Regions from separate parts of the Hoeflea prorocentri genome, predicted to be linked through region 1. Evidence: riboswitches for the same ligand, from Rfam matches in the RefSeq annotation. Region 1 holds a riboswitch; each other region holds the start of a gene.
The links. A riboswitch is a leader RNA that binds a small molecule or an ion and turns the genes downstream of it on or off. The one in region 1 is predicted to bind cobalamin.
Positions count from the first base shown of each region.

Region 2: another riboswitch for cobalamin. It lies ahead of cobU (bifunctional adenosylcobinamide kinase/adenosylcobinamide-phosphate guanylyltransferase); the one in region 1 lies ahead of OQ273_RS20605 (hypothetical protein).
Region 3: another riboswitch for cobalamin. It lies ahead of OQ273_RS04335 (DUF1636 domain-containing protein); the one in region 1 lies ahead of OQ273_RS20605 (hypothetical protein).

Region 1 is NZ_JAPJZI010000001.1:4,372,912-4,378,199, reverse strand. Features, by position in the region: gene leuD (3-isopropylmalate dehydratase small subunit) at 1-293, opposite strand, end outside; gene OQ273_RS20620 (hypothetical protein) at 431-655, opposite strand; gene OQ273_RS20615 (HpcH/HpaI aldolase/citrate lyase family protein) at 872-1,762, shown strand; gene OQ273_RS20610 (DUF1737 domain-containing protein) at 1,787-1,993, shown strand; gene OQ273_RS20605 (hypothetical protein) at 2,007-2,324, opposite strand; cobalamin riboswitch at 2,486-2,696, opposite strand; gene OQ273_RS20600 (hypothetical protein) at 2,754-3,674, opposite strand; gene OQ273_RS20595 (sulfite exporter TauE/SafE family protein) at 3,671-4,414, opposite strand; gene OQ273_RS20590 (helix-turn-helix transcriptional regulator) at 4,512-5,222, opposite strand.
Region 2 is NZ_JAPJZI010000001.1:1,017,038-1,022,325, reverse strand. Features, by position in the region: gene cobN (cobaltochelatase subunit CobN) at 1-151, opposite strand, end outside; gene cobW (cobalamin biosynthesis protein CobW) at 160-1,233, opposite strand; gene cobU (bifunctional adenosylcobinamide kinase/adenosylcobinamide-phosphate guanylyltransferase) at 1,237-1,761, opposite strand; cobalamin riboswitch at 2,009-2,354, opposite strand; gene OQ273_RS04670 (GGDEF domain-containing protein) at 2,454-3,251, opposite strand; gene OQ273_RS04665 (cobyric acid synthase) at 3,529-4,986, opposite strand; gene OQ273_RS04660 (hypothetical protein) at 5,199-5,288, shown strand, end outside.
Region 3 is NZ_JAPJZI010000001.1:942,170-947,457, forward strand. Features, by position in the region: gene OQ273_RS04320 (outer membrane protein) at 1-432, shown strand, start outside; gene OQ273_RS04325 (hypothetical protein) at 514-1,443, opposite strand; gene OQ273_RS04330 (hypothetical protein) at 1,440-2,366, opposite strand; cobalamin riboswitch at 2,482-2,709, shown strand; gene OQ273_RS04335 (DUF1636 domain-containing protein) at 2,838-3,284, shown strand; gene OQ273_RS04340 (ABC transporter substrate-binding protein) at 3,284-4,822, shown strand; gene OQ273_RS04345 (ABC transporter permease) at 4,839-5,288, shown strand, end outside.

The DNA of each region.
Region 1 (5,288 bases):
ACGCATTGTATGCCGAAATCCATCAGCGCCCAGGGCGCATGCTCGCGTGAGGAGCCGCAACCGAAATTATCACCCGCTACCAGGATCGTCGCATTCTCATAGGCCGGCTTGTTGAGCACGAACTCCTCGTTCTCGGATCCGTCCTCATTAAAACGCATCTCCGCAAAAAGGCCCTTGCCAAGGCCCGTGCGCTTGATTGTCTTCAGATAGTCCTTCGGGATGATCATGTCGGTATCGACATTGACAATGGGCATGGGTGCAGCGACACCGCTGTGTCTTGAAAATTTCTTCATCGCGAGAACCTCAATATACTTCCCGGCTTTAGCCGACGATGGCCAGCAGGCATAACAAACGCCCGCCAGGCGAACTTTGCCAAGCGTTTATCAAAGCTGAAACAGAAAAAGAAGGCCCCGGCGGTGAGAATCGCCGATCACATATCGATAATCTTGCCGTTCCCGTCGTCCCAGACACGTGGACCATTCTCGCGTTTGTGGACGCGGTTGCGCCGATTGAACCGGGCGGCGATCAGGCCGACCACGCAGGCGACAGCGGCAAAACCGACAATAGCCAGCCCGACGGTCGCCATGACGACGATGATCAGGGCGGCAATGCCGAGCCCGACAACTGCAACAATGATTGCGCGAAGATTTGCCATCGTATTACCTCCCGCTTTCTCAAATTCGGCGAACCGCAAAACAGCCGGCAGCCGTGTAAACCCGCTGGAGATCGGGTCTGCTTCCATTCAATTGGTCATTGAACGGTACAGTTTCAACCGCCGCCGCCTTACAATTCGTAAAGGATGCAGCTCCAAAACCGTCGGAGCTCACAACACAGCCTTGCGATGCGGCCCGGCGAAAGGCATTAAGACGCCATGAAAAAAACAGGCATACATCACCGCCAAAAACAGACCCGCCGCTCGGTCCTTTACATACCCGCCAACAATGAACGGGCCATGGAAAAGGCTACCGGGCTCGATTGCGATACAATTATCGTCGATCTTGAAGATTCCATCGCACCTGATGAAAAACCGGCAGCGCGCAATGCGCTCGAGGACCGTCTTTCAAGGACCGGGCCGCCAGGCAAGGAATGGATCATCCGGATCAACGCCCTTTCAAGCAAATGGGGTCATGACGACATTGTCGAGGCTGCGCGTCTGCGCCCCGACGCCATCCTGCTGCCAAAGGTCAACGGTGCAGCCGACATTGACCAGGCCGAGGCGGCGCTGCGGGACGTTGGGGCTGAACCGGCCATCGGGCTCTGGGCAATGATCGAAACACCGCGCGGTATCGCAAACGTTCTCACCACAGCCGACACCGCGCATCGGCCCGGCGGCCGCCTCGATTGTCTGGTGATCGGATCCAATGATCTGTCCAAGGAAACGGACATCCCCCTTCCGGACGGAAGACAATTTATGACACCCTGGCTTATGCAGGTGGTGCTTGCCGCCAAAGCCGCCGGCGTCGATGTGCTCGACGGCGTTTATAATGATTTTCACGACGAGGCCGGTTTTCTTGCCGAATGCGCCGAAGGCCACCTGATGGGCTTCGACGGAAAAACCCTTATCCATCCAAGCCAGATCGGCGGTGCCAATGAGGCATTCGGAGCTGGCAAGGACGCACTTGCGCAGGCAAAAGCGATCGTGGAAGCGTTTTCCCTGCCCGAAAACGCCGGCAAAGGGGTGATAAAGATCGACGGGCGCATGGTAGAGCGCCTGCATCTGGAACAGGCCGAGGCGCTTTTGGCAAAAGCCGGCATCCGGTAACCTGACACGAATTGGAGCTGCACGATGAAACTCTACAGATTGCTGACCGGGCCAGACGATGCCAGTTTCTGCCATAAGGTCAGCGAAGCTTTGTCACAGGGATGGGAGCTCCATGGTGATCCAGCCTACGGTTTCAACAATGAATCCGGGCGCATGCAATGCGCCCAGGCCGTCATCAAGCATGTCTCCGGAAAAACCTACAGCCCGGACATGAAACTCTCCGAGCAATAAGCCCGGTTTTATATCAGGGTTGCCGCCTGCGCCTGCGCCGGTTCGGTGAAACCGGTATTTGCGATGCCTCGATGGCCTGCCTCAGATAATCGCAAAACAGCTGAACATCGGGTGACATGGCAGGGCCCGCATCCACGACGCGCAGCGCATATCGCGCCGCTTTGTCGATCGCTGCGCCCGTTGGAAGGTCGAGCATCCACTGGATCAGCGCTTCCTCGGCAGAAAGCGGCCGATACGACCGGTCCTTGCGCAACGCGACGATGTTGGTTCCGTCAGGCCGGCCAATCCTGCGGACGATACGGCCAATGTCACTATCTTGTACGGGAAACATCGCTCACCCTCCCATTCGGCCGGGTGAAGGACATCTGTGAAGATCGTCTGTTTGTTTGATGTGGTTCACATGTCTCTCCTCAAAAGGCAGAGACGGGGCATAAGAAAGCGCAGGTGCCGGCCAGGACCGGGCTCGCCGCTCTTCCGGGGCACCCCGCCCGGCTTGCAGTTCACGTAAAGGCAGGTCTCCTGGCTTGCGGGTCATCACCGTCTCCTGCCTTCCCGGCTGTCAAGGCCAGTGGCTTTTGGGAGAGGCTCGCCGCTTACAGTTGCGGGGGCAGCGCCGGATTTGCACCGGCTTCCCTCTTGGCTTTGCCAAACTTGCGCTTATCAGCGCGAATCGCGGCAAAGAACCTTTACCCAAGCAGCTTACCGCGAATCTGTTCAACAGACAGCCGCTACAGCGACGCTTTTCGTCGCAAGCTGTGGTTCAGCGGTAAAAGCGCCTGAGCAGGATGGGTGTCAGATACATCGGAACCTGATAGCAGCCGATAAACAGCAGCAACGGCTCCATGACGCCAGCCGGCAAGGCTGCCAGGAACAGCGCAATGTTGCGATTACCGGCACACACCGCGATTCCAGCGCTTTGATCCGGCAAGGGTCGCTTCAAAATGAGATAGACGCTTGCCTGCAGTCCGAAATTGGCAACAAAGGCAATAAAGAGGTTAAACGCCAGTCCGCCGGGGTTGTTCTCCAGGGCCGGACGAACGGCGGCCATCAGCCCGACAACCATGATAGCCATGGTGAGCGCTGCCAATCCATCGATGGCGCCAAGACCCGCCGGACCGGGATTTTTCAAAAAGAACCCTCGAATGACAAAGGCAATGGCCGTTGCAATGCCGATGATGAGAAGCAACCGCAGAGCCGCACCCAAAACGCTTTTGCCGGCAACCAGGTCCGGCATCATCCAGAAAACCGGGATCGTGGTCAGGGGAAGCAGCGCCGTACCTGCGATCAACAGCCGTAACGAAGGCGCGCTGTCCTTGCCAAGCAGGATAGCCAGGCTCGGACTTCCGGAAATCGGCGAAGCCGCGAGCATCAGCGCCAATCCGAAAGCCAGCGGGCTCCGCCAGTCCGTTGCAATCAGCACTAGAACAAAAATGATCGGCAAGGCCAGTTGCAGGGCCAGAACAAAGTAGAGAGACTGGCCGATATCCCGTGTCGCGCCAAAAGCCTGCCGGGGCCCGACACGCAAAGCGGAGAAGAACAACAGCAGCGCCACGGCTATCGGAAGCTGCTTTTCCATGAAGGCGGCAATGCCTGGCAACGCGACACCGGCGACCAACCCAAGGACAAGGAGCCAGCGCCCGTGGCGCGCGGCAAACTGCAGAACGGAAAGTACCGGGGTCACGTCAGCCCCCGCAGAACCAGCAGAATTCCGGCCATCCCGGCAACGCCGAGCAACCATGGTCGATACCAGCGCAAGAACCGCAGTCTGAAGAAACGGGCGACCCAAAGGCCTGCGAACATGGGCGGCAACATGGCCAGCGCCAGCGCGGCATCGCGCCATCCTGCCCAACCGGCCCAGTAAAGGCCCGCAAGTGAAATGCCGCAGCCGATGGCAAAGAAGGCCGCAAGGGTGGCGCGTGCCGCATCGGGCTCGCGTCCCTGATAGACAAGGGCCAGCGGCGGCGCGCCAACAGACGTGATCGTTCCCATCGCTCCGGATATGAAACCCATCGATCCCAGCGAGCCCCAGTTGAAAGGCAGGGATCGCCCGGCGGCCGACAGCCCCACCGCGACAAGAACCATTGCGCCAAACAGCAGACTGAAACCGGATGCAGTCGAGACGATCAACAACAGGACGAGACCCAACACCGCGCCGATAAGCCGCCCTCCCGTCGCCACCGCAACCTCGTTCCAGCGAATATGCGCCCGCTCAGCCAGGGCGCCCCAGGCTGCCGTCAACATACCAAGAAAAAGAGTCGGTGCAGGCACCAGCTCGGGATTGAGCAATGCCAAAAGCGGGGCGACGGTCAGACCAAATCCCATTCCCAGGCCCGACTGGACAATCGAGCCGGCCATAACGATCAACCCGACCGCTGCGATAAACGTAAGCGGCAGATCAAGGGTATATACATCGGCGCCCACAACACCTGCCTTCCGGATTGCGCGTCAATCAGGTCCAACGGCAATACGCCTTGCATGGGGCCGATGCAAGCGTGCGACAACAGGGGCCCGGCAGACCTTATGGATAACGGTCCGGGCCTTTCGGCTCCTGATCCCGTTCCACCCTGCGGTAGTAGTCGGCCAGCGTCCGGCCGCGTTCCGGCCGGAAGATTTCACCGGTTTCGCGGATCTTGTCCATCCGATCGAGCCGGAATGTCCTGAAATCGGATCTGAGCTCACACCAGGCCGCAAGTGTCCACACCTTGCCCCAGAACCAAAGGCCGAGCGGACGGATACGCCGTGCCGTAGCTGCGCCCTCGGCATCCCGGTACTCCACATCCAGCACTTGCCTGCGGTCGGCGGCCCTTTCAAGCAAGTCGAAGCGGTGGCGATCCTCATCCGGCATCATGAAATCCGGGGCGTGAATTTCCGTCTGTTGAATCCGGTTGCGCTCGCCATCGGGCAGGACGGCCTCGATCTTGACCAGCGCCTCTTCGGCAGCCCGCGCCACCGCGGCGCCACCCCAAGCCCGCGCCATGCGCGCGCCGGTGACAAGAGCGACAATTTCGTCGCGCGAAAACATCAGCGGCGGCAGATCAAAACCCTCGCGCATGATGTAACCAACGCCAGCCTCCCCATCAATCGGGACCCCCGTTGATTGCAGGTCGGCGATATCGCGGTAGATGGTACGCTCGGAAACCTCCAATCGCTCAGCAAGAGAGGCGGCGGTAACCAGACGGCCACCCCGCAGATACTGAACAATCTGGAACAATCGGTCTGCACGACGCATGTCATGGCCCCCGCACTGTCAGGAGTGCGCCCGGGCCGCTCATGGCCCGAACACACGGCTCAACCT
Region 2 (5,288 bases), 3.4 Mb from region 1:
CCGAGGAGGTGAGACCTGCCTGCGCGGCTGCGAGGCTTGCAAGCTCCGTGTCGGCGGCGCTGAGGAAAACAATGTCGCCCGGCGACTGGCCGAGATCGACGGCCTCATCGCTGTCGGAGATCGTACCCTTTTGCGCCAGCAGCAGATGCATATCGTCTCTCAGCCGCCGGCCGCTTGCCGGATGGCCGTTTCTATAGTGGATTTGTCGATATCATGAAGGCCGATGACAACCAGCCGGCTGCCTCGCACCTCGCCCACCGACCAGGGCCGGTCGAAATAGCTATCGATACGGGTCCCGACGGCCTGGATCACAAGCCGCATCGGCTTGCCCGGCACATCGGCAAAGCCCTTCAGCCGCAGCACGTCGTGATCCGATATGATGGATTTCAGTTGTTCGATAAACCGGTCCGGATCGGCGATCGCACCGGCCTCAACAACAAAACTGTCAAACTCGTCATGATCGTGGTGGTGATCTTCACCAGCCTCATGCGCGGCATCATGCGCGCGTTCATGATGCGACTTGCGGTTTGCGATATCGGCTTCGCTCTCCATGCCAAGCCCCAGAAGGACAGCAGGCGGAACCTCACCGCCTTTGGCCGTGACCATAGCCGGGCTGCGCTTCGACCGCACCGCGACATCGCTGCGAACCGCTTCAAGACGTGTATCGTCAATCAGATCCGCCTTGTTGAGGACAATCAGGTCAGCCGCGGTCAATTGATCTTCAAACAGTTCTTCAAGCGGGCTTTCGTGATCCAGCGCATCGTCGTCCCTGCGTTGCGCATCGAGCCGCTCGTGATCCTCGGCGAACCTGCCATCGGCCACAGCCGCACTGTCCACAACAGTGATCACGCCATCGACGGTGACACGCGGTTTGATGCCCGGCCAGTTAAAGGCGGCGACCAGAGGCTGGGGCAAGGCGAGACCGGAGGTTTCAATGACGATGTGATCAGGCTTTTCGTCCCGGTCCAGGAGTTTTTCCATCGTCGGTATGAAGTCGTCCGCAACGGTGCAGCAGATGCAGCCATTGGTCAGCTCGACAATATCGTCTTCCGTACAGTTTTCAGCGCCGCATCCCTTCAGCACATCACCGTCCACGCCAAGATCGCCGAACTCGTTGACGATCAGCGCAATGCGTCTCCCGTCTGCCTTGCTGAGCAGGTGGCGGATCATTGTGGTCTTTCCGGCACCAAGGAATCCGGTAATCACAGTCGCGGGAATTTTCTGTCCCTGCATTGTTCAACCCTTCATTTTCAGCGGCAAGCCCGCCGCTACAAAAAATACGTTGCGCGCACATGATGCGACACGTTGATGCAAATGCCCGGCATGATCGCGAAAGGCGCGTGCCATGGCGTTTTCGGGAACGATACCGAGCCCCACTTCGTTGGAAACCAGAACAACCGAACCGCTGATATCCTTGAGCCGATCGATGAGCGTCTGTGTTTCAGCAGCGATATCGCGCTCAGCGAGCATCAGGTTGGTTATCCAAAGCGTCAGGCAATCAACCAGAACAGCGCGACCTGGACGCACTTGCGTGCGCAAGGACGCGACGAGCTCCAAGGGCTCCTCGACAGTCTTCCAGTCAGCACCGCGCCGATCGCGATGACGTTGGATACGGTCTTCCATTTCACCGTCGAGGGATTGAGCGGTCGCCAGATAAACCGCCTCAAGGCCGCTTGAAATCACCAGCTCTTCGGCAAAGGCGGATTTACCGGAGCGGGCACCGCCGAGAATGAACGTCACACCAGGGCCGAGCGTGGTCATGGCTGTCCACGCAAACGCTTTGCCGTCAAACCACCGGGCGGACAGTCAGATGCCAGGAGCCAGCCGGCCGCAGACGCGGCGGGCGAAGATTGCATAATCATGGTCGCGCGTCCCGCTATCGATACGGGAAACAGTGAGCGTCCGATACATTATGCGCAGTGACCACCAAAATGGCGGGTAATAGATTTTGTGCAGCCATCGCAACCTCCGTGTCCGGCCGGGGAACAGGTCCCTTTCAGGCGGGCAAAAACGCCCCTTACGAATGGCAGGTCTCCTGGCTCACGAATTGATCGGCCAATCGGCCGGTCCGGCAGTCCCTCACCTTCCCAGAGTGTTTGCGGCGCGAAGGCGGACGATTCGCAGATTTCTAGAGGCGTCCAACCCGGTTCATCGCGCCGCCACTCCAGTGGCTTACCGGAAAACCCACATGCTCCGACTATTCGGATCACCTTCATTCTCCGGCAGGGATTGCCAATCCGCTCTACAGTCGCGGGGTCGGCTGCGATTTAAGCGCCCGGTTTGGGTCCGCCCGTCGCATTCCCTTTGATCCTCCTGGCTTTATGCCATTGCGGACCATTCGCACTAGGAGTGATAGGCGCAGTTGGACAGGGGTGTCAATCAGCACTGACGTACTTCGCGCTCTAAAGCCGGTCTTTGAATGGAATGTTTAGGACCGAAAGGACATGTCCCCTCTATGCGGCAGCGGCCAGTCCTGACTTGTTGTCGACATAGCTGACGCGGTTGCGCCCGTCCTTCTTGGATTTATAGGTCAGCAGATCGGCCTGTCGCAGCGCGGTTTCGAAACACTTGCCGCCCTCATAGCGAACGACGCCGACGCTGATTGTCAGCCGGATTTCGTTTTCACCGTAGATGAACACATTGCGTTCAACCGCCTGGCGCAGGCGCTGTGCGACATTCCATGTCTCCTGGACGGTTCCGCGTTGCAAGGCCACGGCAAATTCTTCACCGCCCAGCCGCGCGACAACGTCGTCGGCCCGCAGATTGATGCGGAACAGATCGGCCACCTGAACCAGGATGGCATCACCGGCATCATGTCCGAATTGATCGTTGACCTGCTTGAAATGATCAAGGTCGATTACCAGCAGCGCCCTGCTGTCAGCCCGTTTTGAATGTCCTTTTCTCCTTCCTTGATCCTTCGACATTTTTTGGGATTCGACAAAAGCGCGTCGGTTCAAAAGGCCTGTCAGCGCATCCGTTCTTGAAAGCATGCGAAAATGTTCAGCCAGCATATCCGCACGTGTCTGAAGCGTGACGACATAAAGAACAAAGGGAACAGCAACAACCAGCGTGATCTTAAGGCAAAGTATGATGTCGGCCAGCAAATCCGGACCGGTGAGCGGCGGCATGAAATGGGCGTTGACGCCCTGCGCCAGAATGACGATTCCGACCAGAAGCAACAGCGAGCGGGCAACGACCGCGCGCAGTCTGCTTTTTACGACACCAAATAAAGTCAAACCCGGGTTAGTCACCCTGATCTCCACAAAAGCGATACACCATCTCGTCCGGCTTTGTCGCCCGGACCTGCCTTTGGGATGATCACAACAGATCTGCACCTGCAGCAAAGCGAGTGCCAGCCCAAAGGCAATGCAACAATCATTCACCTGCTTCACCGGTCAGTCCGGGTCAGCTGTTTCCACACCTTAGATAGGTATGGACGCGAGCCGATTTTCATTTCGGTCGCGCAAACTACCTACACAATAGCGTGAAAAGACAAACACCGGTTTATGAAAGAGAGTTAGCGGATTGTTAAGAAAGCTCTTTAAAGCCGGGCAAGTGTGGTCCGATCAGACTGTCCAGACGCGTTGCGATTGCATCAAGCGCCTCGTCCACATGCGCCCGGTAATCCAGTCCGTCAGCAGCAATACCGAAGCCTGAAAGAAACCGGCGGCGAAATGCATCCGCGCCAAAGAGACCGTGAAGATATGTTCCGCCGACCCGTCCATCGCCCGATATGGCGCCGTCCGGACGCCCATCGATAAAACAGAAGGGACGGTTGCAATCAGGCCCTTCGGTCCGGCCAAGATGAATTTCGTACCCCGACATCGCGGCGTCGAAGATCGCGCTATGCGCCTTGACATTGCGAACCGTTTTCTCAGGTTCCAGCACAGTTTCAATATCAAGAAGGCCGAGGCCATCGGCTTCGCCATCAGGACCTTCGATGCCTTCCGGATCAAAGACCTTACGGCCGAGCATCTGCAATCCACCGCAAATACCGACGACATGGCCGCCACGGCGAATATGGTCTTTAAGCTGCATATCCCAGCCGTTGCGACGAAAGGCAGCAAGATCGGAAATGGTGGATTTCGATCCCGGAATGACGACAAGCCCGGCATCCTCTGGCAGGTCGTCGCCGCCGCGCACCATAACCACATCCACATCGGCTTCGGCTTGTAGCGGATCGAGATCGTCAAAATTGGCGATACGGTCAAGCACGGGAACAGCGACTTTCAGAGCTGTCCCCTTGCCCCGCGCCATGCGTTCCAGCACCACGGAATCCTCGGCCGGAAGACGCCCGGCTTCTTCCAGCCACGGAATGACTCCGAAACAGGGCCATCCGGTAAACTCGCCGATGCGTGCGATGCCGTCTTCAAAAAGCGAAACGTCACCGCGAAACTTGTTGATGAGGTAACCGCGGATCATGTTCCGGTCCTCGTCTGCGAGGATCCGGTGGGTGCCCACCAGTGAAGCTATGACCCCGCCCCTGTCGATATCGCCCACAAGGACGACCGGCACATTGGCCGCCGTCGCAAAACCCATATTGGCGATATCATTGGCGCGCAGGTTGATTTCCGCAGGAGAGCCCGCACCCTCGACGATGACGAGGTCGGCATCGCGCCGGACGGCATCCCAGCTTTGCATGACGGCTTCGAGAAGGCCGCGCTTCAGTTGCTGATAATCGCGGCCCCGCGCCTGGCCCCGGACCTTGCCATGAACCACCACTTGCGAACCGCATTCCGACTGTGGCTTGAGCAAAACCGGGTTCATATGCACGGAAGGCTCGACCCGGCAGGCAAGCGCCTGCAGCCACTGTGCGCGGCCGATTTCTCCGCCATCGTCGGCAACGGCGGCATTGTTTGACATGTTTTGCGGCTTGAAGGGCCGAACCTTCAGGCCCCGGTTGGCAGCGAGGCGGCACAGGCCGGCGACAAGCACTGTCTTGCCGACATCCGATCCGGTTCCCTGAAGCATAAGTGCCCGTGTCATGGCCGGTCTGAGTATCACCGATGCCGGCGACTGCCTAGCGCCAATTTCAAACCCGAAAGCTTGCTGCACGTGCATGTGCGTCACGTGTGTTCAGCGAAGGCGCAGAGAGAATATCCAGTGACGGATTTAGATATTCCAATGCACTCGCTTCACAACTATATGGGCGATAACAGCACCCCTGTGCGCTGTAACCTCAACTAAGGAATTTGGCGATGTTGTATATTTTCAACAAGAATGACGGCGTGCACATTGCATGGAACGGCGTTGCCGACAATGCGCGCAAAAATGAAGCTTCAAATCGC
Region 3 (5,288 bases), 3.4 Mb from region 1:
GGTAACGGTTCGGGCGCGTCGCTTGGCGGTTATGCCGGTTACAACCACCTTTTCAGCAACAACATCGTTGTTGGCGTCGAGGGCGACTACAATGCGGCTTTCGGCAGTTTCGACGGCTTTGACTGGGAGTTGTCCAGTTTCGGAACCGTTCGCGGACGGCTCGGTTATGCCATGAACCGGTTTCACATCTATGCCACGGGCGGCCTGGCGCTTATGGATTTCAAGTCGTCCTTTGCCGGCCCGGGCAATCCTGGCCTTGAAACCGGCTGGACGGTCGGCGGTGGCCTTGAATATATGGTCACGCAGAACATCAGTGCCCGGGCTGAATACCTCTACATGAATTTCAACGATACGTTCCAGGATGTCGGTGCGCCGGCCGGTATTACTACCGACATTCACAATGTCCGTGCCGGTGTTGCCTATCACTTCTGATCGACCTTAGCCGGGGTGGGGGACCTGCCGCTGCCATTTTGGCAGCGGCTTTTTTGTGGTGACAAAGCACCGTCTGTTTTTTTAGCGCAAGCCGAGAAGACGTTTGAGCGTTTTGCGCGGATGGCGAAAGACTGACGGTTGCGGCGGCCGGTAAGCTTGGGGAACGACGGGCTCGGGAAGAGTTCGCTCCATCGCGGCGCGCTGCAGATGATCAGGCAGGGTCAAGGTCGTCAGCCTGTCGTTCTGTGTCGTGATGATATCGTCTCCGGTCAGGCCGAATGAATCCTGCGGCTGCCGGTCGACCTTCCGCCAGTCAAAGTCGACGCGGCGGATGTTTTGCCCGGGCCGGCCGTGGCTGAGATGATAGGTGTTGCCGATCTTTTGGACGGGTGCGGTGTGTTCAAACGCCGCTGTACAGAATATGGCATCCTTGTGCGTGTTGCTGAAGGTCAAATCCTCGCGGAAACCGCCAATCTCGTGAAAGAGCGATCTGGAGCAAAAGATGAAATCTCCTGACGCCATGCAATAGGGCTCGATATCGCTGGCATGGTTGTCGGACAGGGATGGGTCGTTAAGCGAAGATGCATCCTCGATGTCGATCCAGCCGGCCCTGTACAACATGCGCGTTTCGAAGTTGCCCTTTTGCAGGAACTCCAGGACATCGTCGCCGAAGTAATTGTCGGGATTTGTCAGCAGCAGCCATGATCCTCTGGCTCTGGCGGCTCCGGCATTCTTGGCGTGATATTCAAACAGCTTGATGTGCCGGTTTTCGCTGATCAGCCGGTGGATGGATGCGTCGACAACAATGCAGCGCGCCTTGTCGATGGTGGACAGCAGCTTTTCTGACAATAACGGCCTTCCGGGAAGCGGGTTCCACTCGACGAATACCAGCTCCGCCTCAACGCCCCGGGCCTCCAGCGCTTTAAGATTGTAGAGGCTGGTCGAAAACAGCCGATCCTCGAAATCGCCGCCGTAATTGTCGTTGCGGCCCACAATGACGATCGAAATCATGCATCCACCCTGCGCATATAGGCTTCATAGGCTCTAAGGGCCCGTTGCGGCCAGTAGGCACTGATGTCGTAACTTCCGGAATTGATCGCTTGCACCATCTTCGCGTTGTTTTCGTAGCCGACAAACTCGTTGACCAGATTGCCGGTCAGGTCCTGCACGTTTCTGTCCTGGCGAACCGAGGCCTGCGCATAGGCGACTTTGTAGCCGAGGTGAAGCAGATGATAGGCGGCCCAGATATCGTCCATCCTGCCGGCAAAAGGCACCATGAAGTAGCGCCGAAGTGCTTCGGAGGTCAGGAAAGTATTTTGTGAATTGAAGGGGCTGACCGTGTCGGATGTGAAAGGAAAGCTGCCCGTATCGAAAGTTACATCCGGAGCGTGTTCCATGCGGCAGACCGCATCGATATCCGGGTCGCCATCCCAGAAATCGGCCTGAATATCGACATGGACCTGTCGGTCTTCGAAATTTGAATAGTCTCGGGTTCTAAGCAGTTGAAGGGGAAAGCCGCGATGCCAAAGGTGCCTGTGTTCCGTCGCGCCGACCGGGTCAAAACAATCGCCATCGACGATAAATGACTTCATTGTCGCCGTCGTGCCGACAAGCAGTTCGCTGCCCCAGTTCTCATAGGGTATGTTGTCATCATCGACCGTCGCAATGATATCGGCGCCTTCATCCAGCGCCAGCACAAAGCCGAGATTTCGGCGCTGGATGCAGTTCCAGCCAATCAGCTCCGAAAGCTCCGGTGCGAGTTTTTCCTGATCCGAAGGTGACAGGTATCGCCCGTTGTCCAGCCGGTAGTCGGTCGGCGTTTTCCGGTCGCCCACCACGATCAACGTCCAGTCCTTCATGGCATCAAAGCGCCGGATCGCCTCGGTTGGTGCGTTGATGGTGGTTGAAACGATATATTTTTTGTGTCCTTGCATGCACAGACGCTTAGACAAGGAGGCGACCGGGAACAAGCGCAAATAACCTCAAAGCCAAGCGCGTTTCTCTTTGCGCATTGTCCCGTCGCGATGTTGACAGCTATCACCAACACGATAAGACTGCCGCCCAGATGGTTCCGGCGAATCCTTACGGCTAGCTGGATGAAAAGGGAACACGGTGCGGTGTAACCATCAGGTGCCAATTCCGTGACTGCCCCCGCAACTGTAAGCGGAGAGCCTATCAGCGAAAACCACTGGGTATGGTGTGTAGTCTCCATCCTGGGAAGGTGCTGACAGGCATAGACCCGCGAGTCAGGAGACCTGCCATCGCTCAACTTAAACTCGGGCGGGGTGCCCCCGGGGAGGTCGTAGTGATGACATCGAAAATTTCGCTGACATTTGCCGGGCGTAACAAATCCGGCCTTCATCTCTCCCTTCGGTACCCGCCGCTTCCTCGGGGGATGATGATCTGTGCAAAACAAGAAATTGGCGAGCTTGTCGGTCTGTACCCGTTGCCGGCAGGCAGCGTTCTCCGGCCCGGATAACCAGCGGCCGGGTTATCGCCTGGCCAAGACACTCCATTCACAATTTTCCGGCAGCGCCGCCGCCGGGCTCGGCATGTCGTTTCGTGGCGTGCGTTGCATGAGCCAGTGCAAGCGTCCTTGCGTTGTCGCGCTGTCGGGGCCATCCAAATACACGCTCGTATTCGGCGATCTTCACCCGCAAACCGATGCCGAGGCGATCCTCGAACTGGCCGAAAAGTATGCCACGACAACCAATGGTTTCGTCGAGCGCGCCGATCGTCCAGAAGCCTTGCGCGCCGGCATTCTTGGCCGCATTCCGCCCCTCAACCTTGATGGCGACCCAATCGACCCTGATTTCACCATTCTTCCTGCAATCGACAAGGACATACTTTGATGCTTATTGCGAAAAACCAATTGAACCGGGATCAGCAAACCTTTGACAGATGCCGCAACGCCCTGTCGGCTGCAGGCCTTGCAGCTGCGTTTGCCCTGGCAGGTGTGATTGCTTCCGCGGCGGCTGAAAACGTGACTGTCGGCCAGACGTTCCTTGCATCAGGTCTTGATCCTGCCGATGGTTCAACCGGCTGGGCGCTCGTATCCCATGGTATTGCCGAACAGCTTTTCTCCGTATCGCGCGATGGAGAGGTCATTCCTAATCTCGCCGCGTCCGCGACAAAAAATGCGGATGGCTCCTGGATGATTGAACTGTCGCCCGAACGCTTTTTCTCCGATGGAACGCCCGTTACAGCCAAGCTGGTCGCGGCCGCTCTCAACCGCACCGGTGAGGCCAACGCGTCGGCACGCGCGACAGCGGGCCGGTTGATTTTCGAAGCGGTGGACAACGATACGCTGAACGTGACAACCGAGCAGCCAACGGCGATCCTTCCATCCATTCTCGCCGAGTGGGCCTTCCCGGTTTACATGGAGACCAGCGGCGATCCCATCTTTACCGGTCCATTTGCCGTGGAAAGCTTCGAAACCGGCTCCGCGATCGAGATGGTGCCGAATAGGCACTATGAAGGACACGGGCAGCGGCCGGATGTTACGATCCGGCGGATCGCTGATGGTCAGTCTATGGCGCTTGCATTTGCATCCGGCGAGTTGGACCTTGCCTTCAATCTGCCTGTTGAAACCATCTCGATGTTTGATGGCAGCAAAGACCGGTCGGTAAGATCTTTCCCGGTCGCTTACCAGTACATGATGTGGATGAACACGCGCACGCCGACACTGGGAGACGTTCGGGTCCGCCGGGCGATCGACGCTGCTATTAACAGGAACCATCTGGTAACCGCCGCGCGAGCGGGCACACCGGCGACAGGCGCTTTCGCCGCTGGCTACCCGTTTGCTGCCGAGGGGACACTTGCCTACGATCCCGACCTATCGGCACGCCTGCTTGATGAGGCCGGCTGGATTATGGGTGATGATGGCTTGCGCTCCAAGGATGGCAAAAATCTGGACCTCGTTTTGTGGGCCTATCCGCAGCGCCCCGATCTCGTGACCTTCCAACCGGTAATCCGTGCGGCTCTCGCGGATCTGGGCATTGCAGTGACAACGCAGGTGACCGAATCCCCGAGCAATGTCGCGGACAGCGGCGAGTTCGACCTGTTCCTTTGGGCGCAGCATACCGCTCCTTCGGGTGATCCTGGCCTGTTTCTTTCTCTCTTCTTCGAAACAGATGCCGCACGCAATTACACGGGCTGGTCCAGTGCGACCTATGACGATGTTGTTGACGCGCTGCGCAAGGCAGAGGATTCCAATGAGCGGATTGCGTTGGCAAAAAAGGCGCAGGAACTGATTGCGGATGGTGCCCCGGTCTCGTTCCTCGTTACGCCGCAATGGCATGTCGGCCTGTCCGGCCGGTTGGCGGATTATCAGCCTTGGGGGTCGGACTACTACGTCATCCGTCCGGATCTTTTTGTGTCGCAACCATAGACAGGGAGCCTGAGCGATGAGCTGGCTTGCGGCAATGCGGATGGCATTCATGGCCCTTGTGTCATGGCTGGCTGCGGTTGCCGTGAGCTTTGTGTTGATTCGCCTCATTCCCGGCGATCCGGTCGATATTTTTGCAAATCGCATGAATGTTCACGCCGGCGACGAGCTGGTCGCCGCCTACCGTCAGGCCTGGGGGCTTGATCACAGTCTGATCGAGCAGTTTTTCATCTGGCTGAAGGGTTTCGTCACCCTCGATTGGGGTGTTTCATTTGTCACCGGCGGCAGCGTTTCGAATGAACTTGCTCCGCGCCTGGCATGGTCGGCGGCGATTGGTTTCGGCGGCATGATTGCTGCGATTTGTTTCGGCACATTTCTTGGTTTTCGTGCCGCGCTCCACCCTGGAGGCATGGCTGATAGTCTTTCGCGGAGCATGGCCGTGGCCGGTCAGGCGCTTCCTGCCTTTGCT